4 regions of the Thalassospira sp. MCCC 1A02898 genome follow, and region 3 is predicted to be linked to each of the others. Evidence: predicted binding sites of a transcription regulator. Region 3 holds the regulator's gene; each other region holds the start of a gene.

Region 1 (4,199 bases), on a different contig from region 3:
TTCGGCCCTGCGTGGCGATAACATGATCGAGCCGAGCGCCAATACGCCCTGGTATTCCGGCCCGACGCTTCTGGCCCATCTTGAAGATGTGCAGGTCGAACAGGATGCGATTGAAAAGCCGTTCCGTTTGCCAGTGCAGTGGGTCAACCGCCCGAACCTTGATTTCCGGGGATTTTCCGGCACCATTTCATCAGGCCGCGTCAAACCGGGTGACGAGGTTGTCGTTACCGCATCGGGTCAGACCAGCAAGGTCAAGGACATCGTCACCTTTGATGGTAACCTTGAAGAAGCCATTGCCGGTCAGGCGATCACCCTGACCCTTGAAGATGAAATCGACATTTCGCGTGGTGACATTTTGGCACATGCGGATGCCAAACCCGACTTTGCCGATCAGTTCGAAGCCCGCATCATCTGGATGCACGAAGATCACCTTCTGCCCGGCCGTCCCTATCTGATCAAGATGGGCGCACAGGTTGCCAATGCGCAGATCAGCGACCTTAAATACAAGGTCAATGTGAACACGCTTGAACATGTGGCTGGCAAGACGCTTGAGCTCAATGAAGTCGGGATTGCCAATATCTCGGCCGACAAGGCGTTGGCCTTTGATCCCTATGATCAGAACCGTCATTCGGGCCGCTTCATCATTATTGACCGCTTTACCAACGCCACCGTTGGGGCGGGCATGGTCAACCATTCCCTGCGTCGTGCAACCAACATCAAATGGCAGGAAATGGATATCAACAAGGGCGCGCGTGCCTATCAGAAAGGCCAGAAATCGGTCATTCTGTGGTTCACCGGCCTGTCGGGTGCGGGCAAATCCACCGTCGCCAACCTGGTTGAGAAAAAGCTCCATGCCCTTGGCAAACATACCTACACCCTTGATGGCGACAATGTCCGTCATGGCCTGAACAAGGATCTTGGCTTTACCGATGCCGATCGCGTGGAAAACATCCGCCGTGTTGGTGAAACCGCCAAGCTGTTTGTCGATGCCGGTGTGATCACGCTGGTGTCCTTTATCTCGCCGTTCAAAAGCGAACGCCAACTGGCGCGCAGCCTTGTTGAAAAAGACGAGTTTATCGAGGTGTTTATCGACACCCCGCTTGAAGTCTGCGAACAGCGCGATGTGAAGGGCCTTTATAAAAAGGCCCGTGCCGGTGAGATCGCGAACTTCACCGGGATCGACAGCCCCTATGAGCGCCCGGAAAACGCCGAGATCACGGTCAATACATCCGATCAGACCGCCGAAGAAGCCGCAGAAGCCATTGTCTCCAAGCTTGAAGAATTCGGTGTTCTCGGGGCCTGGTTCCCGGAAATCTGATCTGCACTCAGACATGTATTCAGGAAAACCCGGCATTTGCGAATGTCGGGTTTTCTTTTGCTTCAACCACATATCCCCGATCCTGAAAAACCCGATTGGATACGCCTTGACTCCTGTTCCGCTTTGACCACATAAAGCAGAACAAAACAGGAACAATAAAATGTCAGACAGACGCATTCATCAGGCACGCGCGGCTTTGGCGCGGGCCGAGCAGCAATGGAAGGTTCAGGTTTCCTGTCTGTCCGGTGGGCCAGATCGGGCAGACGGGGTAATTGCGCGTGCCTTTGGCGGCACGTTCCTGCGCGATCATATCAGCATCGGCGGTCTTGCCCCGATTGGGTTGCATGAAGTGTTGTGCAGCCATGATGATTGCGCCGCATCGCTTCTGGCGTGGTATCTGGCGACATTGTCTGTGGATGCCCCCTCTGATGCCCCATCTGCCCCGCCATCCGACAAGGGCATCTTCTGGATCCGGCAGCGTCGCGCCCTTGATCAGGGCGGGTTTTATGCCCTGTCCTTGCCGATGACGGTTCTTGAACCCGAACCATTGATGATGACGGTCGATCAACAGGCCACCGCTCTTTGGACCTGTGAGGAAGTGGCAAAATCAGGCCAAGTCCGGGCCGTGATCATTGAAACCACCGACTATGACCTGACCACGGCAAGGCGCCTGCAACTGGCCTGTGAAAGTGGCGGCACACGCATCATTGTTTTGCGCCCGCTTGCCAGAAACGGGCGCATTCCGACCTCAAGCGCGTGGACGCGCTGGCAAATAACACCTGTAAACGCCTTGGAACCAACAGAACGACCAACAGGAAACGACCATCATCTCAGCCTGATCGGGGGACGCGGGGTCCGACCGGGAAGCTGGAAAGTCAAAACCGATGCAACAACGTTTTCTTTATCTGTGGCTGACCCACTGGAAAACCGACTGTCAGAAGCCTCAACACAAGACAGGCACGCCCACGCCTGATCAGCCCCGCGATGCTGACAATCCGAAAACTGCCCCACAGGCCTCAAACACACAAGCCACCCCGCACGTGATCACCCTCAGTGACCACAAGGGCGTGCTCGTTTGCGGCCTGAATGCAGCGGCACAAAAGGCCGGACTTCATGGCGGCATGCGCCTTTCTGATGCGCGCAGCATCCTGCCCGATCTTCAGGACAGCCCCGAAGATTCTGAACTCTGCGATGGCAAATTTGCCCGTCTGGTGCGCTTCATGGACCGCTATAGCCCATGGATTGCGCCGGATCGGGACTTGCATGCGCATGGGCTTAATGGCGATGCCGGTCTATGGCTTGAAATCACTGGTGGCAGTCATTTGTTTGGCGGCGAAAGTGCCATGATCAAACAAATCCTGCACGACATGAAGGCCCAAGGCATTGCTGCCCGCACCGCCATTGCCGATACCGCCGGGGCGGCATGGGCCGCGGCGCGTTGCCATACAGGAGGCCATCAGGGCACGTCAGATGAGCGCATTTTGTCGCTGCCGCGGGATCACGGGATTGCGGCCGAGTTTCCGGTATCGTGCCTGCGGCTGTCTGATGACATCAACGCGGTTCTGTCGCGGCTTGGCCTGAAACAACTGGGCGATATTACGCCGCTGCCGCGTGCCAATATCACCACCCGCCTTGGGCCAGATGTGTTGCATCGCCTTGATCAGTTTTATGGCCGTCTGCCCGAACATCTGAATTTTGAGCTGCCCGATGCGCCGTGGCTGATCAAACAAAGCTTTGGCGAACCATTGGGGAGTGCAGACACGCTGGCGCATGCAATTGAAAGCATGGTCGCCGAGCTTTGCGCCAAGCTACGCGATGAAAACCTTGGTCTGCGGCGTCTGATCGTCCGGTCCATTCGGGTCGATGGCCATGCCCATACCATCACCACCACGACGGGCACGCCCTGCCAGTCCGAAAGCCATATCCTGCGTCTGCTTGCGGAAAAGATGCCCGGGGTTGATACCGGGTTTGGCATCGAACAGGTGATTGTCTATGCCCCCTGGGTCGAACATGTCGCCTTTCGTCAGGTCCGGCTTGATCGCAAACAGGAAGACAGCAGCGATCATATCGCACTTGCCCAACTGCTTGATCGCATAGCCCATCATTTGGGGCCAAAGGACATTTTGTATCGCCCGGCCCATCACGCCAGCCACCTGCCCGAACGGGCTGCCATCCGGCAGCCGCCCACCGGGGCGGCCAAACCGGGCCGCCTGACCGATGCGCCTTTGCCCAAACGCCCGGTGCGTCTGATTGATCCGCCTGAACCGGTTGATGTCATGGAACGCAGTGCCAACGGCGCGCCGACAAAACTGCGCTGGCGCAAGATGATGATTGATGTCTTGCAGGCCGACGGGCCAGAGCGCATCTGCCCGGAATGGTGGAGCCATCTGGACCGGGATCATTACGCCCTGTCGCACATGACACGCGATTATTTCCGCATTTGTGATCAGAAAGGCCGCTTGATCTGGCTGTTTCGCAGTGGCCATGCCGGGCAGGATATCTGGTCGGTGCATGGTTTGTTTGCCGGGTGATGTGATTTGATGCCATGACCAAACAAACCAACAGCACCGATGATCCGGCCTATGCCGAACTGCATGTCAGCAGCAATTTTTCCTTCCTGCGTGGGGCCTCGCATGCCGAGGAACTGGTCCTGACCGCCGCCACCAAGGGCTTGCATGCGATTGCGATTACCGATCACAACACGCTGGCCGGGGTGGTGCGCGGTCATACCGCACATCGCAATTATGCCGACCGGTTGAGTTACATTGTCGGCTGTCGGCTTGATCCGATGGATGGTCCATCCTTGCTGTGTTATCCGACGGATCGCGCATCTTATGCCCGGCTGTGCCGGCTCCTCACCCTTGGCAAGCGCCGCGCGCCC
Region 2 (4,199 bases), on a different contig from region 3:
TGACAACTACCTCGGCAAAGGCCATCGGGGATCCGTCGGTATATCGGAAACCATAGGTCTTTGTATTGGCACTGTCTTCGATCTGCCAGCCAGCGCCATGGGCATGGGCGGGGGCAGGGACGGCCAATGGCCCTGCAATCAGCAGGGCCACAAGAACCGATAAAAGTGCAAAGCCGGTCCGTGCCATCATCATTTATCAACGGCAAAGGAAAGGGTCGCGCGGATGTTGTGGTTGCCGACACCTTCCTCGGCATCAGGCATGTCAGCCGCGACGCGCACAATCCACAAACCGGGGGCGGAAACCCGGACCTTGGCAATGCCACTGCCGGCCTCTGTGCTCAGTGTCTCGGTCGCATAGGCCCAGGAGGACGGTGTTTCGGTAAATCCGGCATAGGTTGCCAGAACCGATGTCGTCAACGGGTGGCCGTTCAAAAGGATCTGGAACTCGACATCCTCGCCGACCTTGGTGTCACGCGGATCGCTGAGCGGCACGATTTCAAGCGCATCACCAAGTGGTTTGGTAACAAAATCGGCGGCGTCTTCGGTACCCACCAGAAGCTTGGCAAACTTTTCATAGCGGGTCGATGCGATGGCATCGGGATGTTCATCGGCACCGCCAGCCTGCCAGCCATCGGGGGTCTGGGACCAGACAACACCCAGACGATGGCCGGAAATCCAGGCCGCGGCATCGGGCACTTCAAACGTACCGATCAGATTGGGCGCGTTGTCATTTTGGGAAATCGCAATGTCGTTCGTGCCATCGGCGGTGATCAGCGTGGCGCGCACATCATTTACGCCTTCTGCTTCTTCCGGAAGGCCAAACTGATGGGTCGAATCAAGGATAAGTGTCGCATTCTCGCCCGGCTTCGCTGTTGCTGGCGATTGGCTTGCGATGAATTCATGGGCGTTTGCCGACAGACCGATCAAAAGCGTTGCGGCACCAATCACCATGCTTGCTGCGAACTTTGGTTGAAACATTTGCGTTCCTTTGGGAAATTGTTTTTATGGAAGAACCATGTGCGGGTGTGAACTTTTCAAAAAAGATCATACTCGTCAAGCCGTTGATTGTGAGAGGTAGTCAAAATGACCCGCGTGACCGTATCGATTGAAGACGATCTGATGGAGGCGTTTGACGCGTTTCTTGATCACCGCGGCTATACCAACCGTTCAGAGGGATTTCGCGATCTGATCCGTGAAAAGCTTCAGAACACCAAGCTTGAAGACAATGCCGACGGGGTCGGGATTGCGGTTCTGAACTATGTCTATGATCACGAGGAACGTATGCTGGCATCACGCTTGATGAGCACCCAGCACGAACACCACAATCTGACGGTTTCCACGGTGCACTTCCATATTGATCATGATACCTGCCTTGAAAGCGTGACATTGCGCGGGCGGCTTTCTGAAATCCGTGCCTTTGCCGACAAGGTTCTGGCGCAGCCGGGCGTGCGCCACGGGCAGCTTTATACCGTGCCGGGCGAGCTACATGTCGAAAGCCATCATCATGGGGATGATCACCATGGACATGCGCACAAGCACGAACATCTTAAAATCATCACCTGATAGCATTGCCAAACCGTCACTGACCCCACGCCCCTCTGTTGCCGGGCGGGCGATTGATGCGTCTGTTCTCTGAAAGTTCTGCTCGAAGCAATGAGAACAAACTTGCAACATCCGAATTTTTGTGAGAATGTTCGCATTATGTTCTCAGTTGTTTTGTCCATAAGAACGCAGTGGCAGGCTGCGGCAACAGGCAAAACAGTCTAGCGGTGGCGTTCCGCATTATAGGTCCGGGGAACCGCCTGCGTTGCATCCAACCCGGCCCTGTGGAATAAGAGAGTTCGAGCAATGATTCAGACCGCGCTGCATTTGGTGGATAAGGATACTATGGATAAGCAGAAGGCACTCGAAGCCGCCCTTGGGCAGATCGAACGGGCATTTGGCAAAGGTTCGATTATGAAGCTGGGTCAGCGCGAAAGCGCCGTTGATATCTCAGCCATTTCAACCGGTTCGCTCGGTCTTGATATCGGACTGGGCATTGGCGGTCTGCCGCGTGGCCGTATCGTCGAAATCTATGGTCCGGAAAGTTCGGGTAAAACCACGCTGGCGTTGCACACGGTTGCCGAAGCCCAGAAGCTTGGCGGGACTTGTGCGTTTGTCGATGCCGAACACGCGCTTGACCCGGGATATGCCCGCAAGCTGGGTGTGAATACCGACGAACTCCTGATTTCCCAGCCCGATGCCGGTGAACAGGCCCTTGAAATCGCTGACACGCTGGTGCGTTCTGGCGCGATTGATGTTCTGGTCGTCGATTCGGTTGCGGCCCTTGTCCCGCGCGCCGAACTTGAAGGTGAGATGGGCGATACGCACGTTGGTCTGCAGGCCCGCCTGATGAGCCAGGCACTGCGTAAACTGACAAGCTCCGTTTCGCGTTCGAACTGCATGGTCATCTTCATCAACCAGATCCGTATGAAGATCGGTGTGATGTTTGGCAGCCCGGAAACCACCACCGGCGGTAACGCGCTTAAATTCTATGCCTCTGTCCGTTTGGATATCCGTCGTATCGGTCAGATCAAGGACCGCGACGAAGTCGTTGGTAACCAGACGCGTGTCAAGGTCGTCAAAAACAAGATGGCCCCGCCGTTCAAACAGGTCGAATTCGACATCATGTATGGCGAAGGCATTTCCAAGATGGGTGAAATCCTTGATCTTGGCGTCAAGGCCGGTATCGTCGAGAAATCCGGTTCCTGGTTCTCCTATAACTCGACCCGTATCGGTCAGGGCCGCGAGAACGCCAAGAGCTTCCTGCGCGAGAACCCGGAAATGACCAAGGAGATCGAAAACAGCATTCGCGAGAGTGCCGGTCTGATCGCCGAAGCCATGACCAATATGAGCGAAGACGAACCGGTCAACGACGATTGATCTGATCAATCTGGCGACATAATTTCAAAGGGTGGGGTACAAATGTATCCCGCCCTTTTTGCTGCAATACCCTATGGCGGAGATAAAGCCGTGGTTACTTGTTATGTGAAATACATGCTCGACAGCTACAAGGTCCCTGAATTCGAGACCTATGCCAAACGCTGGATCCCCATCGTCACTCGCATGGGCGGAACCCATCATGGCTATTTCTTGCCTCATGAAGGGGCCAGCAATGCTGCTTATGCGCTGTTTAGCTTTCCAAGCCTTGCCGACTATGGGGATTACCGCAAACGCATGGCCGATGATCCCGAATGTCAGGAAGTGTTTGAAATGGAAGTGCGCAATCGTAGCATCATTTCCTATGAGCGCAGCTTCATGCGCCCGGTTTTGGAATGATCCGGGCATGATGCTTGGGGTGAATGCGTTGTCAAATTTCGCGTGAAATAATGGTTTTCTGCTGCCATTGGCTTGGCGTTTTGCCTGTAATCCGCAGGAATTCACGATTGAAGTTGGACTTGGTATTAAATCCGCTTTCAAGCATCGTGTTGGTCACATTTTCCCCCGCGTCAAGCATGCGGCAGGCATGCTCAATCCGGTATTTATTGATATAGCGCGACACGTTTTCACCGGTCGTGGTGTTGATCGCCATTGAAATCTGTTTGAGCGGACGTCCCATGCGTCGGGAAATGCGGGCAAGGGTTAGATCCGGATCAAGATACAACCGTTCCTGTGTCTGTAACGCGTTGAGTTCGTTCATGATGGCCTGACATTGCTCAGAACTCAATGCGGCCTGGCTATCATCGACCGGGTCCTTCAATGCGACATCAATCGCAATGTCTGGCGACAGGCTGAGAAAGCCAATTGTCAGCAGCGCGATTGACGAGGTGACGCTGAGAATTACACCGGCAATCTCATCGTTCCCGTCAATCTTGGCTAGCAATATCAGAAGGTCGCTGATGGCTGATATGATTAGTGCAATGGCAATAAAACGCCAGACCAATGCGGGGATCTGTCCCGATGTCAGACGCATATGTGCAAAATCACCCCGTTGGCGACGAAGCATCACCAAAATTGCCGATCCATATCCGACAAACAGGCTGCACAAGACAGCATCAATCACGACAGGCAAAAAGAAGACACAGAGCGCGACAAGTGCTGGCATCGAAAAATGCAGCAGATCCCCGCGTTGTAAACGGGCGCGAAGGCTTGCTTCGACAAATGCCATCCACGCCATGACCGGAATGGCAGAAGCCGTGATCGGCTGAAGCCATCTCAGC
Region 3 (4,199 bases):
TATCCCGACAAAAACGCTTTATGCGACCGAAGTCACCGGTACCATCATCGGGTTGGAGCCGCGTAACGGGCGAATTCGTGCAACAGTTCAGCCATCCGAAATTACCGGGATTTCCGCTGACCGCTTGGACTGGAATGTCAGGCTCAGTTTTCTGGGCGACAGCGATCTTGCAATTGGCGATCAGGTGCGGGCAAAGGCGCGCCTTTTTCCGTTGCGCCCGCCCGCTGTGCCCGGTGATCCGGATTTCGCGCGCAATCTTTATTTCAGCAATATTGGCGCGTCCGGTTTTGTGTTTGGCCGTCAGTTCGAAATTCTTCAAAACGATAAATATATCAAAAACAATGATGTGTGGAATGTTATTGAAGCAGCGCGTCAGTATGTGTCCGCAACAATAAGCGACAAAATGACCGGCCCCGAAACCGGCATTGCCAAGGCCCTGATCATTGGCGAACGCGGTGAAGTCACCCCCGATATTGCCGATGATCTTCGCAAATCCGGCCTTGCGCACTTGCTGGCGATTTCGGGCCTTCATATGGGGTTGCTGTGCGGGACGTTGTTTTTCCTGATCCGCTTCGGGTTGGCCGCCATTCCATCAATTGCCTTGCGCTATCCGATCAAGAAATGGGCGGCGATGGCGGCGATGCTGGCAGGCTTGGTTTATCTAGGATTATCCGGGGCGACCATTCCGACCCAGCGCGCCTTTGTCATGTTGCTTGTGGTCTGGCTGGCCTTGCTGCTCGATCGCCGTGCGATATCATTGCGCCTTGTGGGTGTTGCCGCGATCATTGTATTGATCCTTCGGCCTGATGCCGCACTTGGGGCCAGTTTCCAGCTCTCCTTTGCCGCCGTTGGCGCGCTGGTTGCGTTTTATGACGGGCCGGGGCGGCGCTGGCTGGATCGGCAGGGGATGCTGTCCTGGTATGAACGTGCTGGCCTTTATCTTGCCGGGTTGCTGCTGACCAGTCTGATCGTGACGGCGGTGACAGCCCCCATCATCGGCTATCATTTTGGCCGTATTTCAATGCTGGGCGTACTCGCCAATCTGGTCGCCATTCCGGTCATGGCATTCTGGGTGATGCCCTGGATCGTCGTGACGCTGGCGTTGATCCCGATTGGGTTATCGGGGCTCTCACTGGCCGCGATGAAGCCCGGTTTGACGGTGTTGTTGGAAACAGCCGAACTGGTCGCTGCACAGGACTGGGGGCTTTGGTATGTCTCGGGCCTTGATATGCTGGCGGTTGCCTTGGGCCTGTTTGCATTGGCCTGGATCGTTATCTGGCGCGACAAGGTGATGATCGTGCCGGTCCTTCCGCTGATTGTTGCCGCCATCATCTTTCAGGCACTGCACAAAGAACCCGAAATCCTGATATCGGGCGACCGCGAAAGCTGGGCTGTTTACGATCCCGATGCCGGTATCCTGCATACCTCATCGCGGCTGAATGACTTTCAGAAAGGCATCTGGATGAGCCGCTTTGGCATCCGCCCCGAACACGAACAAAGCCGCGTACAGGCCTGCCAGAACGACCCGTGCTCCCTTGGTGTTAGCGCTAACACTCTTCCATCGCGGATCATTGTCGCAAGCCGGATTGCCAATCCGTTTTATGCCTGCCGCAACGCTGATATCATTGTTAGTTTGAAAACAGATCTACCAACCACCTGCCAGGCCTCTGGCGCGCGCACTGTCATTGATGATGACGTTCTGTGGTGGCAGGGCGGTGTTGCGATCAAACTGCCGTCTGAGGCTGGCGAAAAGCCAGAAATCAACACCGTCCGCGCGGAAACCGGCAATTGGCCCTGGATCATCATCGGCGGCAGAGCAGGGCGCTAACAACCTGATCTCACACAAAACAAAAACGCCCGGGTGTGTGCACCGGGCGTTTCTGTTTATAACTTCGCGCAAGCAATCAGTACTGACGCAGCAGCCCGACCAAACGGCCCTGAATGCGCACACGATCTGGCGACAGGGCGCGGGTTTCATAGCGTGCGTTGGCCGGTTCCAGCAGAACTTCACCACGGCCACGTTTCAGGCGCTTAAGCGTGGCTTCGCTGTCATCTACGAGTGCCACCACGATGGTACCGTCATGGGCCTGTTCGCAGCGCTGGATCAGGACGGTGTCGCCATCAAGAATACCAGCATCAATCATCGAATCCCCCGATACTTCAAGGGCATAGTGATCACCGGCACCAAGCAGGGCGGCCGGGACCTGTACCATGGTCGTTTGATCGCGAAGGGCCTCGATCGGTGTACCGGCAGCAATCCGGCCATAGAGCGGCAAACCAACGGATTCTCCGGCCTCCGAGAAGGCGGTTGGCACCGTGGTTGGCCGATGCGCGGCCTTTCGCACACTGGCAAGCGAGGTCACATTGTTTGGCGTTTCCGGGGCGTCATCATCGCTGTTTTCCGGAAGTCTGACGACCTCAAGCGCGCGTGCACGGTGCGCAAGGCGGCGGATAAAGCCGCGTTCCTCAAGGCCTGTGATCAGGCGGTGAATGCCGGATTTGGATTTAAGGTTCAGGGCCTCTTTCATTTCATCGAAAGAGGGCGAAATCCCGTGATCGCGAAGGTAATTGTCTATATAGACCAGCAACTCATATTGCTTGCGCGTCAGCATGTTATTTCCCGAACCTGTAAAAAGAACAAAAAGGATACACAGATGTTCTACTTTAGTTCTTTTCGCGGGTCAAGCAGCTCTGTGCGATTTGACGGAAAAACCGAACAATCGCCGTGATCCTTCAAAAAATATGAATAGTCGGCGGTTTGTGGGGACAGGAAGCTAGTCCGCGATGAAGGTGCCCGATTTGCCACCTTCTTTTCGGGTGACCCGCAAATCGGTAATCCTCATACTTTTATCAACCGCCTTGCACATGTCAAAAACCGTGAGTGCCGCGACCGAGGCAGCAGTCAGGGCTTCCATCTCGACACCGGTCTTGCCGGTTGTCTTGCAGGTGGCAGTGATATCGACCGCATCGACACCCTCGACCAGTTCGAGATCGACAGTGACAGAGGTCAGGGGCAGGGGGTGACAAAGCGGGATCAGATCGGGGGTCTTTTTGGCGCCCATGATCCCGGCAAGCTGGGCGATGCCAAGAACATCGCCCTTTTTATGGCCGCGCGCCGCAATCAGCTTGGCCGTTTCGGAAGACATCAGAACCCGTGCCTTGGCAATGGCGGTGCGTGCAGTTTCTGCCTTGGCCGAAATATCGACCATCACCGCGTTGCCACCGGCATCAATATGGGAAAGCTTGTCTGCCATTGGTTCTGTCCAGTATTGATCAGGCCGCAAGGCCGAGCAGGTTGCGGGTGGCGGTTGCGACGTCGTCCTGGCGCATCAGGCTTTCGCCGATCAGGAAACACTCAGCGCCGACCTTTGCCATGCGGGCAAGGTCGTCCGGGGTAAACAGGCCGCTTTCAGCCACCAGCAACCGATCATCGCCGACCATGCTTGCCAGTTCCTCGGTCGTGGTGAGCGAGATTTCCATGGTCTTGAGGTTGCGGTTATTGATCCCGACCAAACGTGACTTGAGCTTGAGCGCACGTTCGAGTTCCGGGGCGTTATGTACCTCGATCAAAACATCCATGCCAAGGCTGTGTGCGGCATCTTCAAGCTCAGCCGCCAAGCTATCTTCAAGGGCTGCCATGATCAGAAGGATGCAATCCGCACCAAGCGCACGTGCCTCGGTGATCTGATAGGGATCAACCATGAAGTCCTTGCGAAGGGCCGGAAGATCGACCGCCGCACGGGCCGCCACCAGATAGCTGTCATCGCCCTGGAAATAGGGGATGTCGGTCAGAACCGACAGGCAGCTTGCCCCGCCAGCCTTATAGGCCTTGGCGAGTTCCGGCGGATTGAAGTCCGGGCGGATCAGCCCCTTGGACGGGGATGCCTTCTTGATTTCGGCAATCAGGCCATAACGGCCATCGGCAACACTGGTTTCAAGGGCCTTGATAAAACCACGCGGGGCTGATTGCGCCTTTGCCTCGGCCTCGAGGGTGGCAAGCGTCTTGCGCGCCTTGCAGGCCGCGACATGTTCGCGTTTGTCGTTGCAGATTTTGGCTAGTACGTCGCTCACGCCGGGGTTCCTTCGTTGGTGATCTTCACAAGCCCTTTCAGGGTCTCGGCAGCCTTGCCGCTATCAATGGCGTCCGCGGCCTTTTTGATGCCGTCGGCCAGATCGCTGGCAATGCCGGTGACCACAAG
Region 4 (4,199 bases), 200 kb from region 3:
CAAAGCTCGTTGCCCGCGATGTTCGTGTTTGCGCCGGACACACCGCGGGCACCTACGACGATATCATGTCGGCAATCGATGAAGGCATGCAGGGTTTTACGCATCTATTTAATGCCATGAGCCCCCTGAGCCATCGGGAGCCGGGTGTTGTCGGTGCAGCCCTTTCTGATGATCGTACATGGTGTGGCCTGATTGCGGATGGGTTTCACGTCCATCCTGCCGTAATAAAAACCGCCGTACGTGCCAAAGCCAAGGGCAAGATGATGTTGGTCACCGACGCCATGCCAACGGTTGGCGCCACCGATAAACGCTTCAAGCTGGGTGATGAGGAAATCATCGCAGTTAATGGGCGGTGCGCGCTTGCGGATGGGACGTTGGCGGGTTCGGACCTTGATATGATTTCAGCTGTGCGCAATTGCATGGAAATGGCCGAAATCGGGCTTGGTGAAGCACTTCGCATGGCGTCGCTTTATCCAGCGGAGTTCCTGGGGCTTGGTCATATTCTCGGGCGCTTGGCACCTGGCTATCAGGCCGATATGATCTTGTTTGATGATCAGTTCAATGTGACGCGAAGCTGGATCAAGGGCGTGCAACAGAGTTACGCCTGAGCAAACGCAATATTTTCCGAAAGTCTATGACGGAAAGCCTTGACCTGAGACAGCATTTCGAAGATGCATTGGGCTCTGTAACAGTTTGTATGCAGGGTCTTCAGGTGATTTTGCTGCTGATCTGTTTTTACTCTGACCCCCAGGAGGAGTACCCACATGCCTTCCGTTAAACCCGGTGTTGTTACCGGTGCTGCCTATCGCGAACTCGTTTCTGCCTGCAAGCAGGACGGTTACGCCCTTCCCGCCGTCAATATTACGTCTTCAAGCACGATGAACGCAGCCCTTGAAGCTGCTGCAAATGCCGGTTCTGACATTATCATTCAGCTTTCGAATGGTGGTGCACAGTTCTTTGCCGGCAAGGGCATCAAGGACGCTGCTGCGGCCCGTGTTCTCGGCGCCGTATCTGCTGCGCGTCATGCACAGCTTCTGGCCGAACATTACGGCGTTGCTGTTGTAATGCATACCGACCACGCAAACCGCAAGTTTGTGCCATGGGTCGATGAAATGCTGAAATGGAGCGAAAAGGCCTATGCCGAAACTGGCAAGGCGCTATACAGCTCTCATATGCTGGATCTGTCCGAAGAATCCGTCGAAGACAACCTTGCGACCTGCGAGACCTTCCTGAAACGGATGTCCGCCATCGAGATGAGCCTTGAGATCGAACTGGGCGTCACCGGTGGAGAAGAAGACGGTATCGGGCATGAGCTTGATACCTCGGTTGAGGAAATCGATCCGCGCCTTTACACCCGCCCGGAAGAAGTCGAAGAAGCTTATCGTCGTCTCTCGCCGCTTGGTCACTTCTCGGTCGCGGCGGCGTTTGGCAACGTGCACGGCGTTTACAAGCCGGGCAACGTGAAGCTCCGCCCAGAGATCCTTCTGGAAAGCCAGAAATACGTGGCTGAAAAGCACGGTCTGGGTGATCGCCCGCTCGACTTCGTATTCCATGGCGGTTCCGGTTCGGAAAAAGAGAAAATCGAAGAAGCTGTCAGCTATGGCTGCTTCAAGATGAATATCGATACCGATACCCAGTTCGCCTATGCCCGCCCGGTTGGCGAGTATGTCGAAGCCAACGCACGTGCGTTCCAGTATCAGGTCGACCCGGAAACCGATCAGCCCTACAAAAAACAGTATGATCCGCGCGTCTGGATCCGCGAAGCTGAACTGTCGATGGCAGCACGCCTCGAAGAAGCTTTCAAGGATCTCGGTGCAACCGGTCGTACGGTTACCAAAGGCTAAGCCAGATCAAAAACCTGACCGTTCCGGTCACAGGATTTATGAAGCCCGCCGGTCTTGTTCGGCGGGCTTTTTCGTGGCTTTGTCATGCATCGGGTTGTTAATTGCGGATCTCCTGACAAATACTGACAGGAACTGTCAGGGGTGCGCTTGCGTATAGCTTACGGCTCCTCTATACACTTTCCGAACAATTCAGGAACAAAAGGCCCGACATGCTGACGAAAATCTCGGTTCGCGGTGCGAAAGAACACAACCTTCAGAACATTGATGTTGAACTGCCGCGCGATTCCCTTGTGGTGATTACCGGTCTGTCGGGATCAGGCAAAAGTTCTCTGGCCTTTGATACGATCTATGCCGAAGGTCAGCGCCGCTATGTCGAAAGCCTGTCGGCCTATGCCCGCCAGTTCCTTGAGCTAATGCAAAAGCCCGATGTCGAATATATCGACGGGCTGTCACCAGCCATTTCTATCGAACAAAAGACGACCTCGAAAAACCCGCGTTCGACCGTCGGCACCGTGACTGAGATTTATGACTATATGCGTCTGTTGTGGGCGCGTGTCGGTATCCCCTATTCGCCCGCCACAGGTCTGCCGATTGTCAGTCAGACCGTTTCGCAAATGGTCGACCGCGTGATGGAGATGGAGGAAGGTACGCGTCTTTACCTTCTGGCCCCGATCGTGCGTGGCCGTAAAGGTGAATACAAAAAAGAACTGCGTGAACTTCGCGCGCGCGGCTTCCAGCGTGTCAAAATCGATGGCGAAATGTATGACATCGACGAAGCTCCAGAACTGAACAAGAAGCTCAAACACGATATTTCAATCGTGGTTGATCGCCTGATCGTCAAGGATGGCATTTCAACCCGTCTGGCGGACAGTTTTGAAACAGCGCTTGAACTTACCGACGGTATCGTTTTGACCGAAGATGCCAAAACCGGCGAAACCACTGTTTTTTCGGCAAAGTTCGCCTGCCCGGTATCCGGCTTCACCATCGAGGAAATCGAACCGCGACTGTTTTCATTCAACAACCCGTTTGGTGCCTGCCCGGCCTGTGATGGCCTCGGAACCCAAATGGAATTCGACCCGATGCTGGTCGTGCCAGATGAAAGCAAAACACTTGAAGGCGGCGCTGTGGCCCCATGGGCCAGCACAACATCGAAATACTATCTCCAGACCCTGAAATCGGTCGCCAAGCACTTCGACTTCAAAACCAATGTGCCGTGGGAAAAACTGCCCAAGAAAGCACAGGACATCATCCTGCATGGATCTGGCGACGAAGAAGTGACTGTCACCTATGATGACGGATCACGCAGCTATAAGGTTTCGCGTCCGTTTGAAGGTGTCATTCCCAATATGTCGCGACGCTGGCGTGAAACCGACAGTCAGTGGGCCCGTGATGAACTGTCCAAATACCAGATGGTATCGCACTGCCCGACCTGTGCGGGCAAACGCCTGAAACCCGAAGCACTGGCGGTAAAGGTTGATGGCTGCGACATTTCGCAGGTCACGGATCTTTCGATTGCCAAGGCCGCCGATTGGTTCCTGGCACTCGAAGATAAGCTGAACGCAAAAGAAACCGAGATTGCGCGTCGTATCCTTCGCGAAATCAATGATCGTCTGCGATTCCTGCGCGATGTCGGCCTGGATTACTTATCGATGTCGCGCACATCCGGCACCCTTTCCGGCGGCGAAAGCCAGCGTATCCGGCTGGCGTCCCAGATCGGTTCGGGCCTGACAGGTGTTTTGTATGTGCTTGATGAGCCTTCAATAGGTCTGCATCAGCGCGACAATGACCGCCTGCTTGAAACGCTGAAACGGTTGCGCGACCTTGGCAACACGGTTCTTGTCGTTGAACATGACGAAGACGCCATTCGGGCGGCCGACTATGTTGTGGATATGGGCCCGGGTGCGGGTATTCATGGCGGCCGTATCGTTGCCGAAGGTACCCCGGAACAGATCCAGCAAAACCCAGACAGCCTGACGGGTAAATACCTTGTTGGTGTTGAGCAGATCGCAGTTCCAAAGGAACGCCGCAAGGGCAATGGCAAGGCGATTACCATCAAAGGGGCGACTGCCAACAACCTGCAGGGCATTGATGTAGATTTCCCACTCGGCAAGTTCATCTGCGTGACCGGGGTTTCGGGCGGCGGTAAATCAAGCCTTGTGATTGAGACGCTGTATAAGGCGCTGGCCAAGCGGATGCATAATGCCCGCCATCACCCTGGCGCGCATGACGAGATCAAGGGTGTCGAGCTGATCGACAAGATCATTGATATTGACCAAAGCCCGATTGGCAGAACCCCGCGTTCCAACCCGGTGACCTATACCGGTGCGTTCACACCCATCCGTGAATGGTTCGCCC

What was found. Region 3 encodes LexA, which represses DNA repair genes until DNA is damaged. Its sites were predicted from a motif close to ATGTTCTANTTTGGTTC; they were not measured.
Region 1: a site for LexA is predicted at 1,458-1,474, ahead of AUQ41_RS10800 (ImuA family protein). Genes of this name have one in related genera too.
Region 2: a site for LexA is predicted at 1,691-1,707, ahead of recA (recombinase RecA). Genes of this name have one in related genera too.
Region 4: a site for LexA is predicted at 2,027-2,043, ahead of uvrA (excinuclease ABC subunit UvrA). Genes of this name have one in related genera too.

What each region holds. Positions count from the first base shown of each region.
Region 1 covers NZ_LPXK01000010.1:358,080-362,278, forward strand. The annotation lists gene cysN (sulfate adenylyltransferase subunit CysN) at 1-1,318, shown strand, start outside; gene AUQ41_RS10800 (ImuA family protein) at 1,479-2,291, shown strand; gene AUQ41_RS10805 (DNA polymerase Y family protein) at 2,203-3,849, shown strand; gene AUQ41_RS10810 (error-prone DNA polymerase) at 3,864-4,199, shown strand, end outside.
Region 2 covers NZ_LPXK01000009.1:230,734-234,932, forward strand. The annotation lists gene AUQ41_RS07775 (hypothetical protein) at 1-193, opposite strand, end outside; gene AUQ41_RS07780 (DUF4198 domain-containing protein) at 190-978, opposite strand; gene nikR (nickel-responsive transcriptional regulator NikR) at 1,084-1,563, shown strand; gene recA (recombinase RecA) at 1,849-2,922, shown strand; gene AUQ41_RS07795 (NIPSNAP family protein) at 3,013-3,318, shown strand; gene AUQ41_RS07800 (AraC family transcriptional regulator) at 3,350-4,199, opposite strand, start outside.
Region 3 covers NZ_LPXK01000013.1:47,900-52,098, forward strand. The annotation lists gene AUQ41_RS16855 (ComEC/Rec2 family competence protein) at 1-1,828, shown strand, start outside; gene lexA (transcriptional repressor LexA) at 1,905-2,612, opposite strand; gene moaC (cyclic pyranopterin monophosphate synthase MoaC) at 2,775-3,254, opposite strand; gene trpC (indole-3-glycerol phosphate synthase TrpC) at 3,274-4,071, opposite strand; gene trpD (anthranilate phosphoribosyltransferase) at 4,068-4,199, opposite strand, start outside.
Region 4 covers NZ_LPXK01000013.1:252,258-256,456, forward strand. The annotation lists gene nagA (N-acetylglucosamine-6-phosphate deacetylase) at 1-608, shown strand, start outside; gene fbaA (class II fructose-bisphosphate aldolase) at 765-1,844, shown strand; gene uvrA (excinuclease ABC subunit UvrA) at 2,054-4,199, shown strand, end outside.